2 regions of the Pseudogemmobacter blasticus genome follow, and region 1 is predicted to be linked to the other one. Evidence: riboswitches for the same ligand, from Rfam matches in the RefSeq annotation. Region 1 holds a riboswitch; the other holds the start of a gene.
What was found. Region 1 has a riboswitch for cobalamin ahead of B6K69_RS17030 (DUF4198 domain-containing protein). Riboswitches for the same ligand answer to the same signal wherever they lie in the genome.

Region 1 (3,358 bases):
TAGCCCCACCGCGCCCGTTTCGCCAAGGCCAAGCAGATGCGCCACGGTCAGCGCGCCATGGGGCGGCGGCGCGCCGCGACATAGAAGCCGATCCCGAACAGCCCGGCGATGTAACCGATGCCACCCAGGATGGATTGCAGATCGTTCTTCTCCTTGTAGGCGGCGATCTCCTGTCGCAGGGGGCGCATCTCGTCTCGCACGATCCGGGCCATGGCGGCTTCATCCAGCGCGGGTCCGTTGGCGGCGGCCCCACCGGGGGACGCGGCGGCCGGGGCAGGGACGGCGTCCGGGGCGGCGGTGGCTGCCGCCGGGGTGGCCTTGCCCAGGATGCCGCCCACATCGGCTGCGCTCATGGTCACCTCGGCCACATGGCCTGCCCCCAGATCGGCGCGGAACACATGGTCCACGGGTTCGGTCGGGGTGAACAGGAAAACACCGCCCTCGTCCGTTGTGGTTTCGCCCAAGGGGCGGCCGGCCGGGTCGGTTACGGTGACCTTGCTGTTCGCCGCCATATCGCCGTTGGAAAACCCGATTTCGCCCTCGATCGCGCGGCCTGCAGGATAGACCGAGGCAATCACCTTGTGCGCCAGGGCGGGCCAGGGCGCCAGCATCAGGCAAAGGGCCGCCGTTGCAAGAGATCCGGCCTGTTTCATCGTGCCACCTCAAGAGCATGGAAGAGTTCGGGTTTCACCTTGCGGGCCAGCGATACCGCGGCAGCCGTGAGCACGCCTTCGATGGCCATCACCGGGATGTGGGCAAAGAACACCAGCCTGGCGGCGGGCAGGAACTGTTCGCCGCTCAGCATCAGCGAAAGCGCGACGAACAGCGTTGTCAGCGCAATCGCCAGTGCGCCGCCGATGCCGGCCCAGACCGTGGCGGTCAGGGCGGTTCCGCGGCGGATGAACGGGCCGCAGGCCATGCCGACCAGCACCGCCGGCAGGGCGATGTTCACGGTGTTGACCCCCAGCACCGTGACCCCGCCAAAGCCGAAGAACACCGCCTGCAACAGCAAGCCCACGAACAGCGCCGGAAACGCGGCCCAGCCCAGGATGACCCCGGCCAGACCGTTCAGGATGAGGTGCACCGATGAGGGGCCGATCGGGACATGCACCAGCGAGGCCACGAAGAACGCCGCCGACAACACGCCGGCGGTGGGTATCTTTTCAACCGTCAGCGCCCGCAGGCCAAGGGCAATGCCCCCGGCCGCGATCACGGCGCCCCCGATCACCACGGGGTTGGACAGCGCGCCATCAACGATGTGCATGGCTTACTCCAGATCCCAGGCGCGCACCCAGATCACGGCATCCTGACTCAGTTCCTTGCCTTCATGTTCCTTGGCCGGGCCGGACCCCAGCGCCGCAAAGCCCCACCAGCCGGCCTTGGGAATGCCAAAGGTGAAGGTTCCGTCGGCATCGGAAACCACCACGACCGACCCGCCCGGCATTGGCCCGGCAACGGCCGATTTCGCCGTATTGGTGGCAAGGTCCGGCTCTGCGGCCATGAACTCGACCTCGATCTCGACGCCGGGCACCGGCTTGCCTTCGGCCAGCACCTGCCCGCTGAAGGTAGAGCCTGCAATGATGTTGTAGGGCTTGTTCAGCGGCAGGATCTCGGTCGCCAGACCCTGCGGTTCCATCCAGTCGGTCGGCAGTTCGGCATGGTTCAGATAGACCTTGGTCAGTTGCTGGATGAAGACATCCTCGCTGGGTTCCAGATAGGGGGCGGGTTCAACCACCAGCACATAATCGCCGGCCTTTGTTACCGGCACGCTGGCCTCATAGGCGGCCGCCGCATTTTCAACGCCGGTAAAGGTGATCGGCTTCAGCCGATCCATCAGGTCGGTCTTCTTGCCCTTGTTCACGCTGTAGAAGGCCAGCGGTTGGCCCATGTCCATCACATGGCCGTTCTCGAAAGGGTGCCAAAAGATCAGCCGCAACGGCACATCGCCGGGGCCTTCGATGATGGGGTTTTCAACATGGATCAGTTGGAAATGCGCTGCGGCGGGCAAGGGCAACAGGCAGGCCGCGGCGATCAGCGCGGCAGGGCGAAGGGTCATGGTCGTTCCTCTCTTGTGCCGTCAGAAGACGGAATCCAGAAAGGACGTTCGGGATGAAAGGCACGCAGGGCGTTGTTCCGGCTCTGCGAGCCAGACGCACACCCCGGCGTCCGGTTGATTGCAGGCGAAGATCGCTCTTCACCATGCCTCGCCGGCAGGTCTCCTGGCTCGCGGGTCTTGGCTCGGCCGGCCTTCCCGGGCGGTTGGCCCAGTGGCGTGTTCGGCGTCGCTCTCCGCTTACAGTTGCGGGGGCAGCCACGGAATTGGCCCCTGCGGGCCGCACCGTATTCCCTCTCTCCCCCTCGCCGCGCGATGATGCCCGGCAAGGGACCGATGATGCCCTTTACCGGCCATAACCGCCGCGGCATGTCAACCGCCTTTCCGCCGCAGGTTGCGAATAGGGGTGCCCTTGAGGATCGGACGCATCCGTGAAACCGTTTGCCCGCGAAGAGACGGGGGGGAGTGGTGGCGGACGGCGGCAACAGGGTTCTGGTCATCGGTGGCGGGTTCGCCGGGCTTTGCGCCGCCATCGATGCGCGTGAGGCCGGGGCCGCCGTGATGCTGGTGGATGCCGCGCCGCGCGAGCTGTTGGGCGGCAACGCCCGCCATTGCCGCAACCTGCGTCTGGTCAACCCTACCGAAACGCCCTTCCAGCGCGACAGTTACCCCGCCGCGGCCTTTCTGGCGGATCTTCGGCGCAAGGCTGCGCCTGATCCAGACCTTGCAGAGCGTCTGGCGGAAGGCGCGGGCGACCTGGGGCCCTGGCTTCTGGCGCAGGGGGTGGCTTTCGAACCCTGGGCCGACGGCAATCTGCCCTATTCCCGCCGAACCGTCTTTCTGCGCGGGGGCGGGCAGGCCTTGGTCAATGCGCTGGTCCGCCGTGCTGTCGCCCTGGGGGTGGATATTCGCACCGGCTGGCGGGTCCGCGCCCTAGATCCGGCCGCGCTGTCGCCGCAAACGGCCGCCCCGTTGCACATTCTTGCCGACACGCCCGAGGGGCCGGTGCAGATTGCCGCCGCTGCCGTGGTGCTGGCCTGCGGCGGTACGGGCGCAAACAGGGGCGAGCTGGCCCGCCACCTTGGCCCGCGCGCGGCGGTGATCGCCAATCGGGGCACGCCGTTCCAGCAGGGCGAACCGCTGCTTTGGCTGTTGTCGCACGGGGCTGCCGCCGCCGGTTTGCCGGGCGATGGCCACCTTGTCCCGGTTGATGCCCGCGCGCCACAAGACGATGCCGGAATTGTCAGCAGGTTGGACGGTATGCAGTTTGGCCTTGTCGTCGGCCCTGATGGCCGCCGCCTTGGC
Region 2 (3,358 bases), 180 kb from region 1:
GTGCCGGGGCCGAGGCGCCGAAAGGGCCGGCGCTTTCGATCTGTTCGGCCAGCGCCAGGTTGGCCGCTTCGGGCATCAGCAACCCGTCGATGCGCAAATCTTGCGGGCCGGCGGCGCCGGCGCCCTGGCGGGCCAGCAGTTCGGACAGGCGGGCCATGGCGGCCTCAAGCCGGTCGCGGTCCACCGTCAGGCCGGCGGCCATCTTGTGCCCGCCGCCCTTGACCAGCAGCCCCTCGGCCGCCACGCGCTGCACGGCGGCGCCCAGATCAACCCCGGCGACCGACCGGCCCGATCCCTTGCCGATGCCGCCGTCGAAGCCGATCACGATGGCGGGGCGGTTGGTGGCTTCCTTCAGCCGCGCGGCAACGATACCCACCACGCCGGGATGCCAGCCTTCGGCGGCGGCCCAGACCAGCGGGCCATCAAGCCCGCGCGCCTCGGCCTGGGCCAGCGCCTCTTCGCGGACGGCTTCGGTCAGCACGCGGCGTTCGGTGTTCAGCTCGTCCAGCCGGCGGGCCAGGGCCAGGGCCTGCGCGTCATCGGTGGCGGCCAGCAGGCGGGCGCCAAGATCGGCCTGGCCGATGCGGCCCCCGGCATTGACGCGCGGCCCCAGCAGAAAGCCCAGGGCATAGGCGGTGGGGGCGCTGTCCATGCGCGCAATGTCGGCCAGCGCGCGCAGGCCGGGCCGCTCCCGCCGGGCCATGACGCGCAGCCCCTGCCGCACGAAAGCGCGGTTGACGCCGATCAGCGGGGCCACATCCGCCACAGTGGCCAGCGCGACCAGATCCAGCAGCGCCATCAGGTCGGGGCCGGTGCTGCCTTGGCCGCGCAATTGCCGGTTGGCCTCGACCAGCGCCAGGAACACGACCGAGGCCGCGCAGAGATGCGCCAGGCTGCCGTCTTCGTCCTGCCGGTTGGGGTTCACCACCGCATGGGCGGCGGGCAGGGTTTCGGTGGCAAGGTGGTGGTCAAGGATCACCATATCGGCCGGCGCGGCGGCGGCAACCGGCTCATGGCTCAGCGTGCCGCAATCGACGCAAAGGATCAGCCCGTGGTCGCGCGCCAGCGCCTGCATGGCCGGGACATTGGGGCCATAGCCTTCGTCGATGCGGTCGGGGATATACAGCGTGGCATCGCGCCCCAGCGCGCGCAGCCAGGCCAGCAGCAGCGCCGCCGAAGCCCCGCCGTCCACATCGTAATCGGCGAAGATGGCGATCCGCTCGCCCGAGGTCAGGGCGCGCACCAGCCGCGCGGCGGCCTTTTCCATGTCGCGCAGCGACCGCGGGTCGGGCAGCAGGTCTTTCAGCGTGGGGGCCAGAAAGCCCGCGGCCTGATCGGGCGGCACGCCGCGGCTGACAAGGATGCGGCACAGCGGCAGCGGCAGGCGGGTGGCTTGCGCCATCGCCTCGGCCAGACGGTCGGCCCCGGCATCGGGCCCGACCCAGCGGCGGCCGGTCAGCGAGGCCTGGACATTGAGAAAGGCGGCAGGGCTGGACATGGGGCAGGGGTGCCGCAACAGGGGCCGTCGCGCAAGGGGGAATGGTCGCTCCCGTCCGCCCCCAGCGGCACGGCTTGACTCTGCCCGCCGAAACGCGGCTTTCTGCGGGCGATGGTTCCGGCGGGCGCAAGCCTTCGGATGAAAATGGGAACGCGGTGCGGCGCCTTCGGGGGCCAAGGCCGCGACTGCCCCCGCAACTGTAAGCGGCGAGCTGATCTGCAATGGTCCACTGGTGCCCCGGCACCGGGAAGGCGCGGAAAGGCGAAGACCCGCAAGTCAGGAGACCTGCCATCACACCGAAACCCGAAGCGGGCGGGGCGCCCGACAGGAGACGTGATGGAAGACGGATTTTTCCCCGAACGTGCCCCTGCGCCCGAGGGGCCGGGTGACGCGATCCCCGGCCGAATGTCGCCGCGCTGGCAGGTGACCTGCGCGACGGTCTGCCCGCATCTGGGCCGGGTCTGCCCGGTGGGGCTGGACCTGACGCGGCGGCTGGTGGCGGCCATGGCCACCGGCGCGGGCGGGCTGACGCCCGATTTCGAAATCTCGGGAACGCTGGAGGCCGTGGGCTGCATCCGCGCCTGCCGGCTGGGCTGGCAGGCCGGGGCCAGGGCCACCTGGGTGCGCGGCGACCTTGGCACCGGGGAAACCGGGCCGGGTCCGGGCCTTGCGGCGGCGGCGATCACCGCCGCCCGGCCCGATGCGCTGATCGGGGCCGAGGTCTTGCCCGACCGTCTGGCCTGAGCCGGGGCCGTCACGAAAAAGGCGCCCCCCGAAGACCGGAGGGCGCCCGAAGTTCCGGCAGACCGTGCCGCGATCAGCGCAGATCGAAACGGTCGGCGTTCATCACCTTGGTCCAGGCGGCCACGAAGTCGCGCACGAATTTCTCGGCGGCGTCATCCTGGGCATAGACCTCGGCATAGGCCCGCAGGACCGAGTTCGAGCCGAACACCAGATCGACACGGGTCGCGGTCCATTTCACCGCGCCGGTCTTGCGGTCGGTCAGGTGATACAGGTTGTTGCCCGCCGGCACCCATTTCCAGGCCATGTCGGTCAGCGTGGTGAAGAAATCGGTCGTCAGGGCGCCGACACGGTTGGTAAAGACGCCATGCGCCGTGCCGCCGTGGTTGGTGCCCATCGCCCGCATCCCGCCGACCAGTACGGTCATCTCCTGCGCGGTCAGGCCCATGAGCTGCGCCCGGTCGAGCATCAGTTCTTCGGCGCTGACAACGTAGTCTTTCTTCAGCCAGTTGCGGAAGCCATCGGCCAGCGGTTCCAGCACGTCGAACGAGGCCGCGTCGGTCTGTTCGGCACTGGCATCGCCACGGCCGGGGGCGAAGGGCACCGCGACCGGGAAGCCGGCGGCACGGGCGGCCATTTCCACGCCAAGGCTGCCGGCCAGCACGATGACATCGGCCAGCGAAGCGCCGGTCGCGGCGGCGATGGGCTCCAGCACCGAAAGCACACGCGCCAGTCGCGCCGGTTCGTTGCCTTCCCAGCCGTTCTGCGGGGCCAGCCGGATGCGGGCGCCGTTCGCGCCGCCGCGCATGTCCGACCCGCGATAGGTGCGCGCGCTGTCCCAGGCGGTGGCAACGGCATCCGCCACCGACAGGCCCGAGGCCGCGATCCGGGCCTTGACGGCGGCCACGTCATAATCGCTGCGGCCGGCGGGCACCGGATCTTGCCAGATCAGGTCTTCGGCGGGCACGTCCGGCCCGATGTAGCGGACCTTGGGGCCCATGTCGCGGTGGGTCAGCTTGAACCAGGCGCGGGCGAAGGTGTCGCTGAAATAGGCGTGGTCGGCGCGGAAGCGTTCGCAGATCGCGCGATAGGCCGGGTCAACCTTCATCGCCATGTCGG

Region 2: linked by a shared signal. The riboswitch ahead of B6K69_RS16145 (hypothetical protein) and the one ahead of B6K69_RS17030 (DUF4198 domain-containing protein) in region 1 are both predicted to bind cobalamin.

The regions. Positions count from the first base shown of each region.
Region 1 is NZ_CP020470.1:3,497,372-3,500,729, forward strand. It holds gene cbiQ (cobalt ECF transporter T component CbiQ) at 1-45, opposite strand, end outside; gene B6K69_RS17020 (Ig-like domain-containing protein) at 48-653, opposite strand; gene cbiM (cobalt transporter CbiM) at 650-1,264, opposite strand; gene B6K69_RS17030 (DUF4198 domain-containing protein) at 1,268-2,056, opposite strand; cobalamin riboswitch at 2,193-2,406, opposite strand; gene tcuA (FAD-dependent tricarballylate dehydrogenase TcuA) at 2,522-3,358, shown strand, end outside.
Region 2 is NZ_CP020470.1:3,316,766-3,320,123, forward strand. It holds gene recJ (single-stranded-DNA-specific exonuclease RecJ) at 1-1,498, opposite strand, end outside; cobalamin riboswitch at 1,594-1,805, shown strand; gene B6K69_RS16145 (hypothetical protein) at 1,835-2,242, shown strand; gene katG (catalase/peroxidase HPI) at 2,316-3,358, opposite strand, start outside.